Regions from separate parts of the Vogesella sp. LIG4 genome, predicted to be linked through region 1. Evidence: riboswitches for the same ligand, from Rfam matches in the RefSeq annotation. Region 1 holds a riboswitch; each other region holds the start of a gene.

Region 1 (7,817 bases):
GGCGCGGGTAGGTACCGGCCACGAGTCGCTGATCGATGCCGCGCTGGCGATGGAAATGAACATCGAGAACCCGCGCCCGCTGGACGACCTGGCCGCCGAGCTGGGGGTGTCGTTGCGCCACCTGGAGCGCCTGTTCAAGCGCTATCTGGGCAGCACGCCAGCGCAGTACTACCTGGACCTGCGGCTGCGCCGCGCCCGCGAGCTGCTGCTGCAGACCAATATGAGCGTGATGGAAGTCACTGTCGCCACAGGCTTTTTGTCGTCTTCCCACTTTTCCAAGTCTTATCGCAACCTGTTCGGCTACCCGCCAAGCCGTGAACGCCAGCAGCTGGCGCTCGAAGCGGCAATTATGTGATCTCAATCAAGGCGCCTGCTGGCAATTGCTTGTCGAAAGCAAGCAAGTTGACTGCGGGCGACATGGCAATCTGGCAGTTGCTGCCACAGGAGCGGCGATTGCCCGGCGCTTTGGCGCTACCGAACGAATTGCAGAAGACAGGAGCTAAGTTAATGAATGCTTACAAGCTTGCAGGAGCACTGTTGATTGGTGCCGTTAGCAGCGCGGCACTGGCGACCGATACCGCCCAGTGTCAGAAAGTGCATTTTGCCGATGTGGGCTGGACCGACATCGCCGCTACCACCGGCATGGCCAGCGTTGTGCTGGAAGGCCTGGGCTACACGCCGAGCACCACCATCGCCTCAGTGCCCATCACCTTCGCCGGCATCAAGAACAAGCAGATCGACGCCTTCCTCGGCTACTGGAACCCCAGCATGACGCCGATGATCGAGCCGTTCGTGAAGGCAGGGCAGATCAAGGTGCTGGACCGCCCCAACCTAGTGGGTGCCAAGTACACGCTGGCAGTACCTGCCTACGTGGCGGCAGCCGGTCTGAAGAGCTTTGCCGACATCGCCAAGTTCAAGGACAAGCTGGATGGCAAGATCATCGGTATCGAGCCGGGCAACGATGGCAACAACCTGATCCAGGAAATGATCAAGAAGAACCAGTTCGGCCTGTCCGGCTTCAAGCTGGTTGAGTCCAGCGAGGCAGGCATGCTGTCCGAAGTGGAACGCGCCATTCGCCAGAAGAAATGGGTAGTGTTCCTGGGCTGGGAACCGCATCCGATGAACGTTAAGTACAAGATGACCTACCTGTCCGGCGGCGACGACGTGTTCGGCCCCAACTACGGCGAAGCCAAGGTATTCACCGCCCTGGCAACCGACTACCAGGCACGCTGTCCGAACGTGGCGAAACTGCTGACCAATATGCAGTTCACCACCGACATCGAAAACCGCGTGATGGGCCCGATCATGGACAAGGAGAAGCCGGAACTGGCTGCCAAGAACTACCTGAAGAAGAACCCGTTCATGCTGAAGAGCTGGCTGGCCGGTGTAACCACCTTCGATGGCAAGGACGGCATGAGCGCCGTGCAGCACCACCTGGCCAACTGATAGCATCAGCATTGCCACCAGGGCCGCCATCGCAGATGGCGGCCTTTTTCATGGTCTGGAGGGTGGTTTGCTGCCGGCGGCCTGGTCACGATAGACATTCTTGAACAGCAGCATTTTCTGCAGGTGCTCCTCCTGGCGCCCTGGAAAGCCGCAGTGTAGTGCGAAATGTTCGCTTTCCTTGAAGGTGCCAAACAGTCGGTCCCACCAGCTTTTCCAGCAGGCAATGCTGTCACCTGCCGACAATCAACGCTTCCAGAAACGGATGCGCCAGCTGCTGCAGGAGTTTACTGACCTGCATCAGGAAGGTCTGGCCCGAGCGACGGATGATCAGCATGGCACCAGCCTGCTGCTGGCGATCCGGCCATGGGAGCCCCGTGTTTTCGAGTCGATGCGCAGAGCGCCTGACGATAGAAAGTATCGAGAGGCGTGACAGCCAGCGAGCCTGGCGGCAGGGCGGGAAGCTGTTAGCAAAAAAAACGCCCGCGTGAGCGGGCGTTGTCATGTCTGCGGCCAACGTTGGCCGCAAGCGGGCATCAGCATTCCACGATGTTTACCGGCACTTCGATCACGTTGATCGCCAGGCCGCCACGCGCGGTTTCCTTGTACTTGTTGCTCATGTCGCGGCCGGTGTCGCGCATGGTCTTGATCACCCGGTCCAGCGATACGAAGTGCTGGCCGTCGCCACGCAGCGCCATGCGCGCGGCGTTGATGGCCTTCACCGCCGCCATGGCGTTGCGTTCGATGCACGGCACCTGCACCAGGCCGCCCACCGGGTCGCAGGTCAGGCCCAGGTTGTGTTCCATGCCGATTTCGGCGGCGTTTTCCACCTGCTCAGGCGTGCCGCCCAGCACCTCGGCAAGCGCGCCGGCGGCCATGGAACAGGCGGAGCCCACTTCGCCCTGGCAGCCGACTTCGGCGCCGGAGATGGAGGCGTTGAGCTTGAACAGGATGCCGATGGCGCCGGCGGTGAGCAGGAAGCGCACCACGCCGTCCTCGCTGGCATTGGGCACGAAGCGGGCGTAGTAGTGCAGCACCGCCGGGATGATGCCGGCCGCGCCGTTGGTGGGCGCGGTGACCACGCGGCCGCCGCCGGCGTTTTCCTCGTTCACCGCCAGTGCGTACAGGTTCACCCAGTCCATTACCGTCAGCGGGTCGCGCAGCGCGGCCTCCGGGGCGTTGGTGAGTTTGCGGTACAGGTCGGCGGCGCGGCGCTTCACTTTCATGCCGCCAGGCAGGATGCCTTCGTGGCTGCAGCCGCGCTGCACGCAGCTTTGCATCACCTGCCAGATCTGCAGCAGGCCGGCGCGTACTTCCTCCTCGCTACGCCAGGCCAGCTCGTTTTCCAGCATGATCTGGCTGATGCTCTTGCCTTCGCTTTGGCACAAGGCGAGCAGCTCGGCGCCATTGCTGAACGGGTGGCGCAGTTCTTCGCTGCCCGGCGGGGTAAAGCCGGCATCCACTGCCGCCTCGTCCACCACGAAGCCGCCGCCTACCGAGTAGTAGGCGCGCTTATCCAGTACTTCGCCCTTGTCGTTACGCACCTCGAAGGTCATGCCGTTGGGGTGGAACGGCAGCGTCTTGCGCTTGTGCAGCACCAGATGCTCGCTCTCGGCAAAGACGATTTCGTGGCTGCCCAGCAGGCGCAGGCGCTTGCTGTCACGAATCGCCGCTACCATCTGCGGCACCGCGTCGGTGTCCACGGCATCCGGCAGCTCGCCCTGCAGCCCCAGCAGCACGGCGATGTCGGAGCCGTGGCCCTTGCCGGTGGCGCCCAGTGAGCCGAACAGCTCGCAGCGCACGCTGGCCACCGCCGGCAGCACGCCGTCGCGTTCCAGGCGGGCGATGAACTGCCGCGCGGCACGCATCGGGCCGACGGTGTGGGAGCTGGACGGGCCGATGCCGATCTTGAACAGATCAAACACACTGATGGCCATGATCAGCTCCCGCTGGCAGCGCGGTATACCGGGAAGGCCGCGCACAGCTCGGCCACCTGGCGCTTGACCTTGGCGGTAACGTCCGGGTTCTCGATATCGTCGAGGATGTCGCATACCCAGTGCGCCACCTGGCGTGCCTCGGCTTCCTTGAAGCCACGGCTGGTGATGGCCGGGGTGCCGATGCGGATACCGCTGGTCACGAACGGGCTTTGCGGATCGTTCGGCACCGCGTTCTTGTTCACGGTGATGTGGGCGGCGCCCAGCGCGGCATCGGCCGCCTTGCCGGTGAGGCCCTTGTCGATCAGGCTCAGCAGGAACAGATGGTCGTCGGTCTTGCCGGACACGATGCTGTAGCCGCGGTCCTGGAACACCTTCACCATGGCGCGGGCGTTGGCCAGCACCTGTTTCTGGTAATCAACGAATTCCGGCTGCAGCGCTTCCTGGAAGGCCACCGCCTTGGCGGCGATGACGTGCATCAGCGGGCCGCCCTGGATGCCGGGGAACACCACCGAGTTCAGCTTCTTCTCCAGTTCCGGGTTGGCCGCAGCCAGAATCAGGCCGCCACGCGGGCCGCGCAGGGTCTTGTGGGTGGTGGTGGTCACCACGTGGGCGTGCGGAATCGGGTTCGGGTACAGCCCGGCAGCCACCAGGCCGGCCACGTGGGCCATGTCCACGAACAGGTAGGCGCCGATGCTGTCGGCGATCTCGCGCATGCGCTTCCAGTCGACGATCAGCGAATAGGCGGAGAAGCCGGCCACGATCATCTTCGGCTGGTATTCGTTGGCCATGCGCTGCACTTCGTCGTAGTCGATCTCGCCGGTTTCCGGGTTCAGACCGTATTGCACCGCGTGGTAGATCTTGCCGGAGAAGTTGACCTTGGCGCCGTGGGTGAGGTGGCCGCCGTGGGCCAGGCTCATGCCGAGCACGGTGTCGTGCGGCTCCAGCAGCGCCATGTAGACGGCGGCGTTGGCCTGGCTGCCGGAGTGCGGCTGCACGTTGGCGTAGTCGGCGCCGAACAGCTGCTTGGCGCGGTCGATGGCCAGCTGCTCCACCACGTCCACGTGTTCGCAGCCGCCGTAGTAGCGCTTGCCGGGGTAGCCCTCGGCGTATTTGTTGGTGAGCTGGCTGCCCTGGGCCTGCATCACGCGCGGGCTGGTGTAGTTTTCGGAGGCAATCAGCTCGATGTGGTCCTGCTGGCGCTGGTCTTCGGCCTGCATGGCGGCCCACAGGGCGTCGTCGAAGCCGGCAATCTGCATATCTTTGGTAAACATGGCGCTCTCCAGACAAGGGCGCGGCCAAGGTTGGCCGCAAGCCCGGTAAATGGGGGTGGGTGGTCGCCTGGCGACCCGTGCTTGCCCCCTCTGTCCGTGTGCCTGAGAGATTGGGTGCGCGCTGCGCACCGTGCTGCCTTCGGCGAGGCGCCGCTGATGGCGCCTGCTCTCCAGAGAGCCTGGGCAGACAGTCCTTTTGCCTGAGAGTTTTCGGGGCGATTCCCCTTCGGCGCCGCCGCTGGACTGCTGTCCGGGCGATCTCTCCTGTCTGCCTGATGTGGCTGCAGCTCAATCTAGAGAGCGCCCGCGCCAGCGTCAATCGATGCCGGCAGGGTAAAAACGGGCAGCTTCGCGATGCTTGCTGGTGCTGGCGGCGGCAGGTGGCGAAAACGATGATTTTCCGTCGCCGACGGAAGGAAAGCTGTCGGCTGTGACAATGCCGCGCCGGCAAACAACGGCATTGCCGGTGAAAACTAATTATTTGATTTTTATGGGAATTGATGTGTTTTTGCCACAACTGCGGTTGTGGCTTGTGAGCTACGGCTGCTTGTCCTGCGCAGCCTGTCTGGCCGGTTCGGCGCCGTGGCTGCTGGCCGGCAATGTGCCGGGCAGCAGGCAATCCTGCGGTGCCAGGTGGCGTAACTCGCAGTCTATGGTGAACGGTTGCGGGCGCATCACGGCGTAGCCCTGCACGTAGTCTATGCCCAGCATGGCGGCTGCCTGCATGATCTGCGGGGTCTCGACGAATTCGGCAATGGTGTGCTTGCCCATGACATGGCCGATGTGGTTGATCGCCGCCACCATGGCGTGGTCGATAGGGTCGTCCAGCATGTCCTTGACGAAGCTGCCGTCGATTTTCAGGTAGTCCACCGGCAGGTGTTTCAGGTAGCTGAACGAGGACATGCCGGCGCCAAAGTCGTCCAGCGAGAAGCGGCAGCCCAGCTTTTGCAGTTCGGTGATGAAGTGAATGGCGTCGCTGAGGTTGGCGATGGCGATGGTTTCCGTGATCTCGAAGCAGATGCGTTGCGGCGCGATGGCATGCAGGCGGAACTGCTCGTGCAGGAAGTCGAGAAAGCTGTCGTCGCCAATGGAGCTGCCGGACAGGTTGATGGCACAGGTGGTTACCTGGCTGCTGTGGCCATGCTGCTGGCGGCTGACCAGGGTGGCAAAGGCATTCTGTACCACCCAGCGATCTATCAGCGGCATCAGGCCGTAGCGCTCCGCTGCCGGGATGAAGCTGATCGGTGGCACCAGGCGGCCATATTCGTCGTACAGGCGCAGCAGCAGCTCGATGTGGATGCCGTCGTCGGTGTCGTTGCTTAGCGGGGCGATCTGCTGCGCGTACAGGCAGAAACGGTTCTCTTCCAGTGCCAGGCGGATGCGCTGCACCCAAGCCATTTCGCCATACTTCATCGACAGCTCGGAATCATCCGGGTGGTAGACCTGCACCCGGTTGCGCCCCTTTTCCTTGGCCATGTAGCAGGCCACGTCGGCGGCGCGCAGCGCCTCGGCCAGCGTGGTCATCGGCGCGCTCAGGTGCACCAGGCCGATGCTGACGCTGACATTGAACGGGTGGCCTTCCCAGGCAAAGTGCAGCTCCTGCACGGTCTGGCGCAGCGCTTCGGCAATTTGTCCGGCGTTGATGGCGGGGCAGTGCTCCAGCAGGATGCCGAATTCGTCGCCGCCGAGGCGCGCCAGGGTGTCGATATCGCGCAGCTGCTGTTGCAGCAGGGTGCAGATCTGGCGCAGCAGCTCGTCGCCGGCGGCGTGGCCGCAGGTGTCGTTGACGATCTTGAACTGGTCGAGGTCGAGGAACATCAGCGCGTGCTCCACCGGCGTGCCGGCGCTCAGCTTGCCCAGCGCCTGCTCCAGCCGCTGCTCGAATTCGCGGCGATTGGTCAGCCCGGTGAGCGCGTCGTGGGTGGCTTGCCAGGAGAGGTTGGCCACATATTGCCGCTCGCGGGTCATGTCGTGCAGCACCAGCACGGCGCCGTTGACGCTGCCGTTGCTGTGGATGGGCGAGGCCACCAGGGAGACCACGATGGCGCTGCCGTCCAGGCGCACCATCAGCTGGGTGTGCTGGCTGGTGCCGCTGGCTTCGCCGTTCAGGATCTGTTCGATCAGGTTGCCGTCTTCCTGCTGCGTCTGCTCGTTCAGCATGCGGATGATGGAGCTGAGCGGCAGGCCGTGTGCCTGCTCGTCGCGCCAGGTGGTGAGCTGTTCGGCGGCGGGGTTCATATAGGTGATGAAGCCGGCTTCGTCGGTGGTGATCACCGCATCGCCAATCGAGGTCAGGGTGATCTGGGCGCGTTCTTTCTCGGCACGCAGCGCGCTTTCCACTTCCAGCCGCTGGTTGAGCAGTTTGCCGGTGCGCAGTACCGCCAGCAGGATCAGGATGGTGGTGGTGACAAGGTTGGCCGCAAGCAGCAGCTGCTGGATGAAGCGCGAGGCTTCGCCCAGGGTGTTGGAGAACGCTCTTTCGACCGGGGTGACCTGCTCGTTGACGCGCCGGATCTGCGCGATCCAGCCGGCGATTTCCGCTGCGGAGGGGGTGTGCTGGGTAAAGCCATGGCGCATCTGGTTGGCTGTCTGCATCAGTTGCAGCAGCTGCTGGTCGCCGGTAGTCCAGTGGGCGATGGCGGTTTCCAGGTAGCTGAAGTGACGGAAGTTGCGGTACAGCCAGATCAGCCCGGGGATGTCCTGCGGGTGGTTGCCGCCCTGCAGGAAGCCGGCTTCGGCGCGCAGCAGGTCGGGCTCGGGAGCGTCCAGTGCCTGGCGTGCCTGGTGGTCGCCCAGCGGAATGTCGATGGCTTGCTGGTACTGCAGGAAATCGCGCTCGTCGCGGCTGTCGGCGTACAGCTTGAGGTAGTAGATCGCATCCTTCTGGCCCTTGGACCACAGGCTTTCCCCGCTGACGTAGGCGCGCACCACCGATAGCACTTCCAGGCTGATGCCGCTGATGACTGCCTGCAGCAGGGCGACCAGAATGAAAGGCCACAGGACGCGCAGCAAACGGTCGGGTTGATGCGGGGCGGGGCGCATGAGTCGATGTCACCTTTTTGGCAAAGCCCGGTGGGCGGTGGTTTTGGCCGAGGTGGTGTTACGAGGCTGCGTTTATATGAACAGCTAACAGCTGCACCTTCATTTTATAGTTTGCAAATTGCAA
Region 2 (7,817 bases), 690 kb from region 1:
CTCAGAGGCGGAAGCGGGCAACCAGCGACTTCAGTTCGTCGCCGCGCTGCGCCAGCAGGTTGATGGTGGCCAGCGCCTGCTGCAGGCTGCTGTCGGTCTGCTGCGCCATCACGTTCACGCGCTCGGCACTGCGTGCCATCTCGTTGGTGGCGATGCCCTGCTCGGCGGTGGAGGAGGTGATTTCGCCCATGCGCGAGGAGATTTCCTCGGCATTGCTCTTGATCACTTCCACCTTGTCGGCCGCCTGGCGCGACAAGGTGACACCGGATGCCACCTTCTCGTTGGTGGTATCGGCATGCTCGATGGCCTCGCCGGTGCGGCGGATCACGGTGTCGATCATCTCGGCGATCTGCACGGTGGCAGTGGCGGTACGCTCGGCCAGCTTGCGCACCTCATCGGCCACCACGGCAAAGCCGCGGCCGGATTCGCCGGCGCGGGCAGCTTCAATGGCCGCGTTCAGCGCCAGCAGGTTGGTCTGATCGGCGATGTCGCGGATCACGCCGACAATGCCCTTGATCTGTTCGGACTGGCCGGACAGGCTGCCCATTACGGTGTGCAGCGAAGCCACGGCGGTCTGGATGGACTGCACTTCGCGCTCCACCTCGGCCATGGCACGGTGCGAATCCACCGAGTTGCTGCGCGACTGCGCCACCAGCGCCTCGGTTTCGCCCACGTGGTCGGCAATGTGGTTGATGCTGACCGTGATTTCCTCGATGGTGGCCGCGGTAGCAGACAGCTCGGTGGACTGCACGCGGGAGTCCTGGCCGATCTGCTCGGCCACGCTGCTCAGCTCGCCGGCATCGCGTGCCAGGGCTTCGGATTCGTCGCGCACGGTGATGAACATCTCGCGCAGCTTGGCCACGAACTGGTTGAAGGCGTCGGCGATCTGGCCCACTTCGTCACGGTTGCCCACCGGCAGGGTCTTGGTGAGGTCGCCATGGCCGCTGGCCACTTCCTGCATCGCCTTGTGCAGGGTGCCCAGGCCGGACAGCATGCGTGCCACGCCCACATAGGCCAGGATGCTGGCCAGGATCATGCCGGCAATCGCCAGGCCCACCATTACCATCAGCAGCTGGCTCACCGGTGCCATGGCGGCAGCCTTGGGCACCAGCACGCCGAACAGCCAGTTGGTCTTCGGCACCGGGAACAGCGCCACCAGCTGGGTTTCGCCATCGATGGAGGCGGACTGGATCACGCCATCCTTGCTCAGGCCAGCCAGGTCGAAGCCTGGAATGACCTCACCGATTTTCTTCAGCGCGGAGTCTTTTTGCGGGTGGGCGATCACATCGCCTGCCGCGGTAATCAGGAAGGCGTAGCCATCGCCCGGCAGCTTGGCGGACACCACTTCTTCCACCACGCGCGCCAGCGTCACGTCGCCACCGGCTACCGCCACCAGCTGGCCGCCATCCTTGCGCGCCTGGGCAAAGGTGATGATCGGCTTCTTGGTTGCAGCGTCGATATACGGAGGCGAAGCGATAGGACCGTCGGAATCCTTGGCAGCCAGGTACCACGGCCGTACGGTCGGGTCATAGCCTGGCGGTACCGGTGTCGCCCCGGTGGGCTGGGTCATGGTCTTGTCCGGCTGGCCGATATACATGTCGTCAAAGCCACCGGCGGCCTTGGCCTGATCCAGTATCGGCTTGAGTTCGCCAGTACCGAAACGCGGCAGTACCGAAGCAGCAATATGCTGCTTGCTCTGCACCCACTCTGATACGAAGCTCACCTTATTGTCGGCAGCCATCTTGATCTGCCCTTCGATCTGGGTTGCCAGCGTGGCACTCATCTTCCAGTAGGCAACGCTACAGAAGACGACTGCCAGTGCTGCAATTACCAGCAGCACGAACGTCATCAGTTTTGCGCGCAAAGACATGATAGATACTTCCCCTGTTTATTGGATTTTGAAGTGAGTGGATGTTACTACCGGGGAGCGAGCCCCGTTCCTGTTATAGCCAGAAAACAATTTCATGCACTTTCTGCGTGCATTTGCGCCATGCTGTCGCAAAAAATTGATTTAAAACAACTTTGCAATTTCGATATGTTAGGTTTAAATCGCAAAAAATTCCATAGCCCCCGTAGACAATATGCAATGCGCAAGAAACTTCTGGCGCGATATGCCATCACCACCCGCAAACGGCAAATCCGGGCTGCAGCCCTTGTCCGGCGGCAAGCGCTAACTACTGTCAGCCAGCCACACCAATGCTGCACCTGCACATCGAATACTGTCCGACATGCGTTGACAGCCACGGCCAGCTTCTCTAGATTGCGCCAAGCTACGCAGCCAATCGCAAGGTTGGCCGCCACCAGTGCAGGAGAGACTGCCCGGATCTGATCCAGCGGCAGCGCCGAAGGGGAATCGCCCCAGAAACTCTCAGGCAAAAGAACTGCACTGGTCAGGCACTCTGGAGAGTAGGCCCGCAACCGCGCGGCCTCGCCGAAGGCAGCATGGCCAGTCAATACTGCGCCGCAATCTCTCAGGCAAAGGGACAGAGGGGGCATCGTCCGGTGATACCGGGCGGACGCCCCATTACCCTGTCTGCCATTCCACAGACCGTCCGTCCATCACCGCCCGTTTTATTCAAGGCGCGGTGCGGCCAACGTTTTGCCGCCTGCGCCGGCGACCAGGAGATACGCGATGTTTACCCAGGATATGCAGATTGCCGGCTTTGACGACGCCCTGTGGGCCGCCATGCAGGCCGAAGACCAGCGCCAGCAGGACCACATCGAGCTGATTGCCTCCGAAAACTACACCAGCCCGCGCGTGATGCAGGCCCAGGGCAGCCAGCTCACCAACAAATACGCCGAGGGCTACCCCGGCAAGCGCTACTACGGCGGCTGCGAACACGTGGACGTGGTGGAACAGCTGGCCATTGACCGCGCCAAGCAGCTGTTCGGCGCCGACTACGCCAACGTGCAGCCGCACTCCGGCAGCCAGGCCAACGCCGCCGTCTACATGGCGCTGCTGGAGCCGCACGACACTGTGCTCGGCATGAGCCTGGCCCATGGCGGCCACCTCACCCACGGCGCCAAGGTCAACTTCTCCGGCAAGATCTACCACGCCGTGCAGTACGGCCTGAACCCGGCCACCGGCGAGATCGACTATGACGAAGTGCAGCGCATGGCCAACGAATACCAGCCGAAGATGATCGTGGCCGGTTTCTCCGCCTACTCGCTGATCGTCGACTGGAAGCGCATGCGCCAGATCGCCGACAGCATCGGCGCCTACCTGTTCGTGGACATGGCCCACGTGGCCGGCCTGGTGGCTGCCGGGCTGTACCCGAACCCGATTCCGCACGCCCACGTGGTGACCACCACCACCCACAAGACCCTGCGCGGCCCGCGTGGCGGCCTGATTCTGGCTGCGGCCAACCCGGAACTGGAGAAGAAGCTGAACTCAGTGGTATTCCCCGGCATCCAGGGCGGCCCGCTGATGCACGTCATCGCCGCCAAGGCAGTGGCGTTCCAGGAGGCGCTGCAGCCGGAATTCGTCGATTACCAGAAACAGGTGCTGGCCAACGCCCGCGCCATGGTGAAGGTGTTCCAGGACCGCGGCTACAGCATCGTGTCCGGCAAGACCGACGACCACCTGTTCCTGCTGAGCCTGATCGACAAGGGCCTCACCGGCAAGGCGGCCGATGCCGCGCTGGGCGCCGCTCACATCACCGTGAACAAGAACGCGGTGCCGAACGATCCGCAAAGCCCGTTCGTGACCAGCGGCATCCGCATCGGCACCCCGGCCATCACCAGCCGTGGCTTCAAGGAAGCCGAGGCACGCCAGGTGGCGCACTGGGTCTGCGACATCCTCGACGATATCGAGAACCCGGAAGTGGGTGCACGCGTAAAACGCCAGGTAGCGGAGCTTTGCGCCGCGTATCCGGTCTATCGTTAAATAGTAATAAGAGCTTGTTCACGATCTCGTGAGCTAGAGCGAGACAAGGCGAAAATGGCTGAGGAAGCGGAATTGACATGGAGTCAATGAGCATTCCGAAGGTATTTTCAACGCCGTATCGCCGAAGCGCAGCAGATCGTGAATAAGCTCTAAGCGCTGCGGCCAACCCTGGCCGCGGTGCGTTATCCAACAGCACGGGGCCACCCCCTGTAAACCGGGCGCCGCCAACCCACGGCGGCGCCACAACCAGACAAGAGAAGCAGCATGGCTATCAGTGTTTTCGACCTGTTCAAGATCGGCATCGGCCCGTCCAGCTCCCACACCGTCGGCCCGATGCGTGCCGCGCGCCAGTTCATCGCCCGCCTGGAAAAGGATGGCCAGCTGAGCGCCACCGCGCGCGTGAAATCGGAAATGTTCGGCTCTCTGGGCGCCACCGGCAAAGGCCACGGCACCGATACCGCGGTGCTGCTGGGCCTGGCCGGCGAGCTGCCCGACCTGGTCGACACCGATGCCGTGCCGCAGATGCTGGCCACCATCCGTGCCGACAAGGCCATCACCCTGCTCGGCCAGCAGCGCATTGCCTTCAACGAGGCGGAAGACCTGCTGCTGTACAAGCGCAAGGCCCTGCCCTACCACCCCAACGGCATGATCTTCGAAGCCTTCGACGCCGACGGCAACAGCCTGTCCAAGCGTGCCTATTACTCGGTAGGCGGCGGCTTCGTGGTGGATGAGGCCGCCATCGACGCCGGCTTCGTGCCGCCGGGCGTTACCGAACTGAAGCACCCGTTCAAGACCGGCGCCGAACTGCTGGCCCTGTGCCAGCGCGAAGGCAAGAGCATCAGCCAGATCATGCTGGAAAACGAGCTGGCCTGGCGTAGCGAGGACGAAGTACGCGCCGGCCTGCTGCAGATCTGGCAGGTGATGCAAAGCTGCGTGCAGCGCGGCTGCAGCCACGAAGGCATCCTGCCCGGCGGCATGAAAGTGAAGCGCCGCGCCGCCGACCTGTACCGCAAGCTCACCAACGCCCCGGAAGCCGCGTTGCGCGACCCGCTGACGGTGATGGACTGGGTAAACCTGTACGCACTGGCGGTGAACGAGGAAAACGCCGGTGGCGGCCGCGTGGTCACCGCACCCACCAACGGCGCGGCCGGCATCATCCCAGCGGTGCTGCACTACTACGCCCGCTTCGTGCCCAATGCCAGCGAAGACGGTGTGGTGCGCTTCCTGCTTACCGCCGGCGCCATCGGCATCCTGTTCAAGCTCAACGCCTCCATCTCCGGCGCCGAAGTCGGCTGCCAGGGCGAAGTCGGTTCCGCCTGTTCCATGGCCGCCGGCGCGCTGGCCGAGGTGCTGGGCGGCACGCCTGAACAGGTGGAAAACGCCGCCGAAATCGGCATGGAACACAACCTGGGCCTGACCTGCGACCCGGTGGGCGGCCTGGTACAGGTGCCGTGCATCGAACGCAACGCCATGGCGGCAGTGAAGGCCATCAACGCCGCGCGCATGGCACTGCGCGGCGACGGCCAGCACTTCGTGTCGCTGGACCGGGTGATCAAGACCATGCGCGACACCGGCCGCGACATGAGCAACAAATACAAGGAAACCGCGCGTGGCGGCCTGGCGATCAACGTGATCGAAGTGCCGGTAAACATCGTGGAATGCTGATGCCCGCTTGCGGCCAACGTTGGCCGCAGACATGACAACGCCCGCTGCATGCGGGCGTTTTTCATGATCAACAGTAGATGCCGCGCCCGACTGCCGGGTGGCAACGATGAGTAGCGGCTACATCCGCGTAATGGACGCCACAGACAAAGCAAAGTTGGCCGCAATACCGTCAGGGCATGCGGCCAACCTTGGAATTACGCGGTAAACGTCGGGCTTCATTTCATTCAATCCAGGCTACCGTGCTCGCAGAGCATCCTCTACCCCGCACCAGTCAGACTGATACACACCAGCGGCCAGATAGCGATGAAAAGTCGAATACGGCCATGCCGCAACATGCGTAACCAGCCCATGCTTGAGTGGATTGCGATGAATGTAATCGAGGTGGCGATTGAAATCCGTCTGGTCACGAATGACATGCTCCCAGAAACGGCGTTGCCAGATACCTCGCTCCCCCTTGCGGACACGTACGGCATTCCGCTCCTCACTCGCCGCCAGCTGCCGAACAAACCGAATCTTGATCGCCTTGATGCGATTGGAAAAATCATCGTCACCGGGTGGCAGCGTGATCAGACAATGAAAATGATCTGGCAACACCACCCAGCCATCAATGCCGAACGGCCGCACTCGCTGCGTCTGCCGGACCGCATCACGCAACGCATCGATATGCGTCACCAGTAAACACGAACCACGCTCCAGCAAAGTGACGGTCAAGAAATACGTTCCACCTGCCACGAACATCCGACGGTAACTTGCCATCAACCTGCTCCTCTGAGTCGATGGCAAAGCGTAAAAGAAGAAGCCGATACCATTGGCAAGCGATTGTCACCGCCCGGTCATGTAGGGCGGAAGCCCGCAGAGCGGGCGTTCCGCCGCAACACACCACGGCAATCACGCCAAGGGTACGAAACCGCCCTACACAAAAAGCTTGGCCGCAAGCGGTGCAGACTTGCGGCCAACCTTGCGGCGGAACACCCCGGCACGCCGGGGCTTCCGCCCTACTTCGCCTGGTCATGTAGGGCGGAAGCCCGCAAAGCGGGCGTTCCGCCGCAACACGCCACGGCAATCATCCCAAGGGTACGAGACCGCCCTACACAAAAAGGTTGGCCGCAAGCTGTGCAGACTTGCGGCCAAGCTTGCGGCCAACCTTGTGGCGGAACACCCCGGCACGCCGGGGCTTCCACCCTACTTCGCCCGGTCATGTAGGGCGGAAGCCCGCAAAGCGGGCGTTCCGCCGCAACTCACCACGGCAATCACGCCAAGGGTACGAAACCGCCCTACACAAAAAGCTTGGCCGCAAGCGGTGCAGACTTGCGGCCAAGCTTGCGGCGGAACACCCCGGCACGCCGGGGCTTCCGCCCTACTACTCAAGAATCAGAAGCCGTACTGCAGGCCCAGCGACAGGAAATCGGTATCACTGCGGAAGTGGCCACGCCAGTTGCTGGCACCAATGCCGGTTTCATACTTCATGCCGTCGAAGCGCTCGTACTCGACACGAGCAGACAGCGCCGGAGTCAGCGCATAGCGCGCACCCACACCGTAGTTGGCGTAGATGCCGTGGTGGTCATTGTTGTGCAGCGGGTCACAAGCCACTACACAGGTGTAGTTGGTAGTTACTGCCGCAGCCCCCAGCTTGCCGAACAGTGCCAGCTTATCGTTCAGCGGCAGGGTCGCCACACCAGCCAGCGACAGGCCCTTGGCGCCGAAGCGATCCTGTGCCGGCGCGCCCAGCACCGTGCCGGAGAAGCGGCTGTGGCCCAGATTGAAGAGACTCAGTTCGGCGCTGAAAGTCTGGTTGATGCCATAGCCGGCATACACTTTCTGTGCAGCGGAATAATCGTAAACCTTGCCATCGGCACCGTAGCCAAGCTGCTCCTGGCCGGTAAAGTGGGTTTGCGCCTGGCCAGCGGCCACGCCGGCATACCAGCCCTGTCCGGCTGCCATGGCGGAGCCGGCACAAAGGGTTGCGATCAGGGCAAACAGCGTCTTGCAGTTCATGTTCTTGCTTTCGTTTGATGTGCGGGAAATCGTGCCTGGCCCGGCACTGCCATGTGGCGACCGGACAAAAACAAGGCTGCCGCGAGCGGCAGCCTTGTTGGCGGGAATCAGGCTCAGGCCAGCTTGGCCAGCTGCACCCTGATCTTCTCCAGCTTGTCATTCAGCTCAGTCAGCTGTGCCTTGTCGCGTTCCACCAGGTGTGCCGGCGCCTTGTCGACGTAGCCCGGCTTTTCCAGCTTGGCGGTCAGCTTGTCCAGCTCCGCCTGCGCCT
Region 3 (7,817 bases), 920 kb from region 1:
GAAGCTCATGGTCGGCGCGTGGAAGCCGTAGTCCATCAGGCGCTTGGCCACGTCCACCTCGGTCACGCCGGAGGCGGCCTTCAGCGGGCGCAGGTCGATGATGCACTCGTGTGCCACGCGGCCGTTGCGGCCGGTGTACAGCACCGGGTAGTGCCCCGACAGGTGCTTCATCAGGTAGTTGGCGTTCAGCAGCGCCATTTCGGTGGCGTGCTTCATGCCTTCCGCGCCCATCATGCGGATGTACATGTAGGAGATCGGCAAGATGGAAGCGGAGCCGAACGGCGCAGCGGATACCGCGCTCTGGCCGGCCACGGCGCCCGGTACGGCGGACACCACGTGGTTGGCCATGAACGGTGCCAGGTGCGACTTCATGCCGATCGGGCCCATGCCCGGGCCGCCGCCGCCGTGCGGGATGCAGAAGGTCTTGTGCAGGTTCATGTGCAGCACGTCGGCGCCGATGTCGGCCGGGCGGGTCAGGCCCACCTGGGCGTTCATGTTGGCGCCGTCCATGTACACCTGGCCACCGGCCGCGTGCACGATCTCGCAGATTTCCTTGATGCCTTCCTCGAACACACCGTGGGTGGACGGGTAGGTGATCATCAGCGCGCCGAGGTTGGCCGCATGCTGCTCGGCCTTGGCACGCATGTCGGCCATGTCCACGTTACCGTTGTCGTCGGTCTTCACCACCACGACCTGCATGCCCAGCATCTGCGCGGTGGCCGGGTTGGTACCGTGCGCGGATTGCGGGATCAGGCAGATGGTGCGGTGCGCTTCGCCACGGCTGGCGTGGAAGCGGCGGATCGCCAGCAGGCCGGCGTATTCGCCCTGCGCGCCGGAGTTCGGCTGGATGGAGATGGCGTCGAAACCGGTGATGGCCATCAGCTGCTGCTGCAGGCCTTCGATCATTTCCAGGTAGCCAGCAGTCTGCTCGCGCGGTGCGAACGGGTGCATGTTGGCGAATTCCGGCCAGGTGATCGGAATCATCTCGCTGGTGGCGTTCAGCTTCATGGTGCAGCTGCCGAGGCTGATCATGGAGTGGTTCATCGCCAGGTCGCGGTTTTCCAGCTTCTTGAGATAGCGCAGCATCTCGTGTTCGCTGTGGTGGGTGTTGAACACCGGGTGCGACAGGATGGCGGACTCACGCTTCAACGCGGCCGGGATGGCATCGGCGGCAGCGGCGTCCAGCGCCGCGATGTCGGCCGGCTTGCCGGTGAAGATTTCCACCAGCTGTGCCAGGTCGGCGGTGGTAGCGGCTTCATGGAAGGCCACGCCCAGCACGCCGTTGCCGGCGTCACGCAGGTTGATGCCGGCGGCCAGCGCAGCGGCGTAGACCTTGGCCGCATTGGCGCCCAGGTCAACCTGTACCGTGTCGTAGAAGCGATCGAACACCAGCTTGCCGCCGGCTGCCTTCACCGCGTGGGCGAAGATGGCTGCCATGCGGTGGATGCGAGCGGCGATGCGCTTCACGCCCTCGGCGCCGTGGTACACGGCATACATGCCGGCGATGTTGGCCAGCAGCACCTGCGAGGTACAGATGTTGGAGTTGGCTTTCTCGCGACGGATGTGCTGTTCGCGGGTCTGCAGCGCCATGCGCAGCGCGGTCTTGCCCTTGGCATCCACCGATACGCCGATGATGCGGCCCGGTGCCGAGCGCTTCATGTCGTCCTTGAACGCGAAGAAGGCAGCGTGCGGGCCGCCGAAGCCCATCGGCACGCCGAAGCGCTGGGTGTTGCCCACGGCCACGTCGGCGCCCATTTCGGCCGGCGACTTCAGTGCCACCAGTGCCATCACGTCAGCGGCAACTACTGCCAGCGCGCCCTTGGCCTTGGCAGCGGCAATGTACGGGGTCAGGTCCAGCAGCTCGCCGGATTCGCCCGGGTACTGGAACAGCACGCCGAAGTACTCGCCGTTGCCGGCTTCTTCCGGGTGGCCCTGCACCAGCTCGAAGCCGAAGTATTCGGCGCGGGTCCGCATCACGTCCAGGGTCTGCGGCAGCACGCGGCTGTCCACGAAGAACTGGTTGGACTTGGACTTGGACACGCGGCGCGCCATGGCCATGGCTTCGGCAGCAGCGGTGGCTTCGTCCAGCAGCGAGGCGTTGGCCACTTCCAGGCCGGTCAGGTCGATGATCATCTGCTGGAAGTTCAGCAGCGCTTCCAGGCGGCCCTGGGCGATTTCAGCCTGGTACGGGGTGTAGGCGGTGTACCAGCCCGGGTTTTCCAGCACATTGCGCAGGATCACGCCCGGGGTCAGCACCGGGTAGTAACCCAGGCCGATGAAGGAGTTGTTCACCACGTTCTTGCTGGCCACGGCCTTGAGGTCGGCCAGGGCGTCGGCTTCGCGCTGCGCCGGCGGCAGATCCAGCGCGCGGTTGAAGCGGATGTTGGCCGGCACGGTCTGCGCTACCAGGTCTTCCAGCGAGGAAGCGCCCACGTAGGACAGCATCTCGGCCTTCTCGGCCTCGCACGGGCCGATGTGGCGTTCGATGAATTCTTGATGATTGAAGAGTTGCGAGAGCGACATGTCTTCGATTCCGTCTTAGCTAGCCACACGATGCGCAGCGTCGGTGGGGTTGGCCGCAAGGCCCGCCCGCAGGGCGCATCGGGAGGCAAAAATACAAAAGCCCCGCCATCTTGCGACGGCAGGGCCCTTCGATCAGGCGCCGATTTCGGCTGCGTAGGCAGCGGCATCCATCAGGCGATCCAGATCAGCGGCGTTGGCCGGCTTGATCTTGAAGAACCAGGCTGCGCCGTACGGATCGCTGTTGGCCAGATCCGGAGCCGCTTCCAGATCGCTATTCACTTCCAGCACTTCGCCGGCGATCGGGGCGTAGATATCGGAGGCGGCTTTTACCGACTCCACCACACCTGCCTGTTCGCCTTCGCCCAGCTGGCTGCCAACGGCCGGCAGTTCCACGAACACGATATCGCCCAGCAGCTCCTGGGCATGTTCGGTGATGCCGATGCTAACGGTGCCGTCAGCTTCCAGGCGCAGCCATTCGTGGCTGGATACGTATTTCAGTTCGGCGGGAATGTTGCTCATGTGATTCTCCTGATGCAGATAGTTTGGATCTAGATTGGGTAGTACCGGGGCGACGCTCTCGCCTCGTCGTTATACACCAGCTTATTCAAAAACTTTCTTACCGTTGCGTACGAACGGCATTTTCACCACGCGAACCTCGGTAAGCGTGCCGCGCAGATCCACCAGGGCGGTGGCGCCGGTAGCGGCCGGCACGCGGGCAATGGCGATGGAATGCTTCAGGGTCGGCGAGAAAGTGCCGCTGGTGATGATGCCTTCGGCGCCATCCACCACTACTTTCAGGCCTTCGCGCAGTACGCCGCGGCCTTCCAGCACCAGGCCCACCTGCTTCATGGCCACACCGGCAGCCTTCTGGGCTTCCAGTGCCTTGCGGCCGGTGAAATCGCGCTCTTCCGGGTTCCAGGCGATGGTCCAGCCCATGCCGGCTTCCAGCGGCGACACGGTTTCGTCCATGTCGTGGCCGTACAGGTTCATGCCGGCTTCCAGACGCAGGGTATCGCGTGCACCCAGGCCGATCGGCGCTACGCCGGCAGCTTGCAGCTGGTTGAAGAAGGTGATGGCTTCGGCAGCGGGAATCATGATTTCCAGGCCGTCTTCACCGGTGTAACCGGTGCGGGCCACGAACCATTCGCCGAACGGCAGGCCCTGGAATACTTTCAGGCCCTGGATGGCTTCTGCCCAGTCCGGCTTAACGGCACAGACTTTGGCAATGGCCTGCGGACCTTGCACGGCCAGCATGGCCAGGTCGCGGCGCACTTTCAGTGCCACGTCGAAACCGGCGGACTGCTTGTCCATCCATGCCAGGTCTTTTTCGGTGGTGCCGGCGTTGATCACCATGCGGTAACCGTTGGCCGCAAGGTAAACGATCAGATCGTCCACCACGCCGCCTTGCTCGTTGAGCATGCCGGAGTAGAGTGCCTTGCCTTCGAAGCCCAGTTTGGACACGTCGTTGGCGATCAGCTTTTGCAGCCAGGCTTTGGCGTCGCTGCCGGTGATGTCCACCACGGTCATGTGGGACACATCGAACATGCCGGCGTCGTTACGCACGATTTCATGTTCTTTCAGCTGCGAGCCGTAATGAATGGGCATTTCCCAGCCGGCAAAGTCAACCATCTTTGCATTGGCGGCAATATGCGCATCAAACAGTGGGGTACGTTTCGGGGCCGTCATGGGCAAATCCTCGGAGTGAGTTATTCCTCTATCTCACACCCCTCTGTCCATGCACCTGAGATTTTCCGGCATTGCGCCGTTAGCCCCTTCGGTGGGCGCGATATGCGCCGCTCTCCAGATTCAGCCGATCTTGCGACCGGATTCTTGCAGTCCTTTTGCCTGAGCGATTGCGGGTGCACTTGCGCCTTCGGCGGCAACCGGCCTATCGGCTAGCTGCGCTCTCCTGCGTGAATGGCCGGATTATCGTCGCGCCCTGCCGGCTTGGCAAGTCGGGTTTTGTCCATTTTTCAGATACTTGCGACAAGTCCTGGACAAAAAAGCATGATATTTCGCTTTACGGCCAAGCAGTTAGCCACAAACCAGCCGCCAGGGGCTGTTGGCGCCAGCGTTGCAAGATGCTCAAACAATTGTCACCGGCCCGGCCGGTACCTGTGTCAGCTGCCAGTGGCTGTGGGCCCACTGCCACAGTTCCGCCACCGTCCCCGCCGCGCTTGGCGCCGCATGCCCCAGCCGTTGCAGGGCCTGGCGCAGCTCCTGTGCGGCCAACGTTGGCGAGATGGCCGGCGCCAGCGTCTGTTTGGAAAGCTTCTCGCCGGCGGCATTCACCATCAGCGGCAGGTGGCAGTGGCTGACCGCCGGCCCGCCCAGGCATTGCCGCAGCCACAGCTGGCGCGGCGTGGACACCAGCAGGTCGGCGCCGCGCACGATGTCGTTGATGCCCTGCGCGATATCGTCCACCACCACCGCCAGCTGATAGGCCCAGAAGCCATCGGCACGCAGCAGCACGAAGTCGCCGATATCGCGCTGCAGCTGCTGCGCGTAATAGCCCTGCAGGCGATCATCGAAACCCAGCTCTTCATCCGGTACCTGCAGCCGCCAGGCACGCGGGCTGCGCCCCGGCGCCAGCCCGTGGCGGCAGGTGCCCGGGTAGACCATGCCGTCCAGCCCGCGCAGGCCGTGCTCGCTGATTTCCTTGCGGGTACAGCCGCAGCCATAGGCATCGCCCTGGGCAACGAGCTGGTCCAGCGCCGCGCGGTACAGCTGATGGCGCTGGCTCTGGTACACCACCTCGCCATCCCACTCGAAGCCGAAGACTTCCAGCGTGCGCAGGATGTTGGCTGCAGCACCAGGCATTTCGCGCGGAGGGTCGAGATCTTCCATGCGCAGCAGCCACTGGCCGCCGCGGCGACGGGCTTCCAGGTAGCTGCCCACGGCCGTGGTCAGCGAGCCGGCGTGCAACAGGCCGGTGGGGCTGGGGGCAAAACGGCCACGGTAAGCGGGATCAGGGGCAGACATTCGGCGCGGAGCAAACAATAATCACAGCTGGCTACCGATAACGGTGTGCACAGCCGTGGAGGGCGAAAAATGACGCACGTTGTAACCGAAGCCTGCATCAAATGCAAATACACCGACTGCGTGGAGGTGTGCCCGGTGGACTGCTTCCACGAAGGCTCCAACTTCCTGGCCATCGACCCGGACGAGTGCATCGATTGCACGCTATGCGTGCCGGAATGCCCGATCGATGCCATCACCACCGAGGAGGATCTGCCGCCGGCGCAGCACCACATGCTGGCGCTGAATGCCGAGTTGTCCAGGGTCTGGCCGGTGATCGTGCAGCAGAAGGAGCCGCTGCCGGATCACGAGCACTGGGCCAAGGAGACAGGCAAGCTGCCGCTGCTGGAGCGCTAGATATCGCAAGTTGGCCGCAGCCTGCGGCCAACCCTGCCCGGCTCAGATGAACAGATCCACGTCGCCGCCGGTCTTGCGTTCGCTGTCGCTGTCGATGCGGCGGCGGTAGCTTTCTTCTTCCTGCACCAGGGTATGCTGCGGGCGGAGTTTCTTGATCAGCACCTTGCCGCTGTCGGTGAAGAAATACACCTTGCGTGCGATGTCGGCGCCCAGGTCCTCCGCCACGATGGGGATGTTTTCCTGCGCCAGGAAGGCTCGCACGAAGCCGGCATTGCGCTGGCCGATATTCGCCTTGCTGATGCCGTCCAGCACGTTGCCGCCGCCGAACACCTTGGCTTCCAGGCTGCGGCGGCTGGCACCGAGCTTGAGCATGTCGTTGATCAGCAGCTCCATGGCGTGGGTGCCGAAACGCGCCGGCATCAGGCTGTCGCGGTTGCCGTTGCCGTGGTCCGGCAGCATGAAGTGATTCATGCCGGCAATGCCGGTTTCGCGGTCGCGCAGGCAGGCGGACACGCAGGAGCCCAGCACCGTTACCAGCAGCAGGCCGTCGTCGGTGGCCTGGAACTCGCCCGGCAGCAGCTTGGCGGCGTGGCGGTTGAAATGTTTGTCGAGGTAGCGGTGTTCCGCATGACCGGCCAGCATCATGCCTCCCGCTTCTGTTGGCCGCACAGATAGGCCAGCACGCGCTCGGCCATGCGCGGCAGCGGCACCACTTCGTGCACCGCGCCGATCTCGTAGGCGGCGCGCGGCATGCCGTACACCACGCTGCTGGCCTGATCCTGCCCCAGATTGTAGCTGCCGGCCTCGCGCATGCGCAGCATGCCGGCAGCGCCATCCTTGCCCATGCCGGTGAGGATCACCCCTACCGCGCGCTTGCCCAGCAAGGCCGCCGCCGAGTCGAACAGCACATCCACCGACGGGCGATGGCGATTCACCGCCTCGCCCTGATCCAGGTGGGTGAACAGCTGGCCACCGCGGCTCACCACGCTCAGGTGCGAGTGGCCCGGCGCGATGTAGATATTGCCGGCCTGCAGCGGCTGGCCGTCGCTGGCTTCGCATACCGCCATGGCACAGCACTGGTCCAGGCGGTTGGCGAACGACAGCGTGAAATGCTCCGGCATGTGCTGCACCACCAGCACCGGCGGGGTATTGGCCGGCAGGCCGCTGAGGAATTCGCGCAGCGCCTCGGTGCCGCCGGTGGAGGCGCCCGCCACGATCACGGCATCCTTGCGCAGAATGTTCTGGCTGCCCGCCAGCGGCACAGGCTGTGGCTGCGCCTGGACGAAACGGCTGGGTAGTTGCACGCGCGCGGCGGCGGCGGTGCGTATCTTGTCGCAAATCAGCTCGGCATACTCCTGCATGCCACGGCCGATATCGACCTGCGGCTTTTCAATACAATCCACCGCGCCCAGCTCCAGCGCGCGCAGGGCGATGTCGGAGCCGGCGGCGGTCAGCGAGGAAATCATCAATACCGGAGTTGGCCGCAAGCTCATCAGCCGGCGCAGGAACTCCAGGCCATCCATGCGCGGCATTTCCACGTCCAGGGTGATCACGTCCGGGTTGCTTTCGCGGATGCGCTCGCGCGCGGCCACCGGGTCCGGCGCCACCGCTACCACTTCCATGTCCGGCTCGGCATTGATGATCTTGCCCAGCAGCTCGCGTATCAGCGCCGAGTCGTCCACCACCACCACGCGTATCTTGCGTCCCGCTGCCATGCGTTATCCACCCGCCAGGCGGTAAGCAGTCTTGCCGCATGGCACAAAGGTCTGACTGATGTGCTGGATGTTCTCGGAGTGGCCCAAGAACAGCAGCCCGTGCGGCTTCAGGTAGCGGGCGAAGTGTTCGATGATGCCGGCCTGCGTCGGCTTGTCGAAGTAGATCAGCACATTGCGGCAGAAGATCACGTCGAACAGCCCCAG

Evidence for each region. A riboswitch is a leader RNA that binds a small molecule or an ion and turns the genes downstream of it on or off. The one in region 1 is predicted to bind glycine.
Region 2: it holds a riboswitch for glycine, as region 1 does, so the genes downstream of both, glyA (serine hydroxymethyltransferase) here and glyA (serine hydroxymethyltransferase) in region 1, are expected to answer to the same signal.
Region 3: it holds a riboswitch for glycine, as region 1 does, so the genes downstream of both, gcvT (glycine cleavage system aminomethyltransferase GcvT) here and glyA (serine hydroxymethyltransferase) in region 1, are expected to answer to the same signal.

Annotation. Positions count from the first base shown of each region.
Region 1 covers NZ_LT607802.1:3,360,731-3,368,547, reverse strand. Annotated here, with positions in the region: gene PSELUDRAFT_RS15635 (GlxA family transcriptional regulator) at 1-355, shown strand, start outside; gene PSELUDRAFT_RS15630 (choline ABC transporter substrate-binding protein) at 538-1,446, shown strand; gene PSELUDRAFT_RS15625 (hypothetical protein) at 1,495-1,689, opposite strand; gene PSELUDRAFT_RS15620 (L-serine ammonia-lyase) at 1,980-3,380, opposite strand; gene glyA (serine hydroxymethyltransferase) at 3,383-4,651, opposite strand; glycine riboswitch at 4,830-4,928, opposite strand; gene PSELUDRAFT_RS15610 (EAL domain-containing protein) at 5,189-7,693, opposite strand.
Region 2 covers NZ_LT607802.1:2,674,997-2,682,813, reverse strand. Annotated here, with positions in the region: gene PSELUDRAFT_RS12625 (methyl-accepting chemotaxis protein) at 2-1,870, opposite strand; glycine riboswitch at 2,297-2,394, shown strand; glycine riboswitch at 2,396-2,491, shown strand; gene glyA (serine hydroxymethyltransferase) at 2,633-3,886, shown strand; gene PSELUDRAFT_RS12615 (L-serine ammonia-lyase) at 4,151-5,551, shown strand; gene PSELUDRAFT_RS12610 (transposase) at 5,786-6,307, opposite strand; gene PSELUDRAFT_RS12605 (outer membrane beta-barrel protein) at 6,923-7,546, opposite strand; gene PSELUDRAFT_RS12600 (valine--tRNA ligase) at 7,660-7,817, opposite strand, start outside.
Region 3 covers NZ_LT607802.1:135,782-143,598, forward strand. Annotated here, with positions in the region: gene gcvP (aminomethyl-transferring glycine dehydrogenase) at 1-2,523, opposite strand, end outside; gene gcvH (glycine cleavage system protein GcvH) at 2,656-3,042, opposite strand; gene gcvT (glycine cleavage system aminomethyltransferase GcvT) at 3,124-4,209, opposite strand; glycine riboswitch at 4,243-4,337, opposite strand; glycine riboswitch at 4,347-4,445, opposite strand; gene gluQRS (tRNA glutamyl-Q(34) synthetase GluQRS) at 4,609-5,505, opposite strand; gene fdxA (ferredoxin FdxA) at 5,575-5,898, shown strand; gene cheD (chemoreceptor glutamine deamidase CheD) at 5,941-6,543, opposite strand; gene PSELUDRAFT_RS00645 (chemotaxis response regulator protein-glutamate methylesterase) at 6,540-7,613, opposite strand; gene PSELUDRAFT_RS00650 (CheR family methyltransferase) at 7,617-7,817, opposite strand, start outside.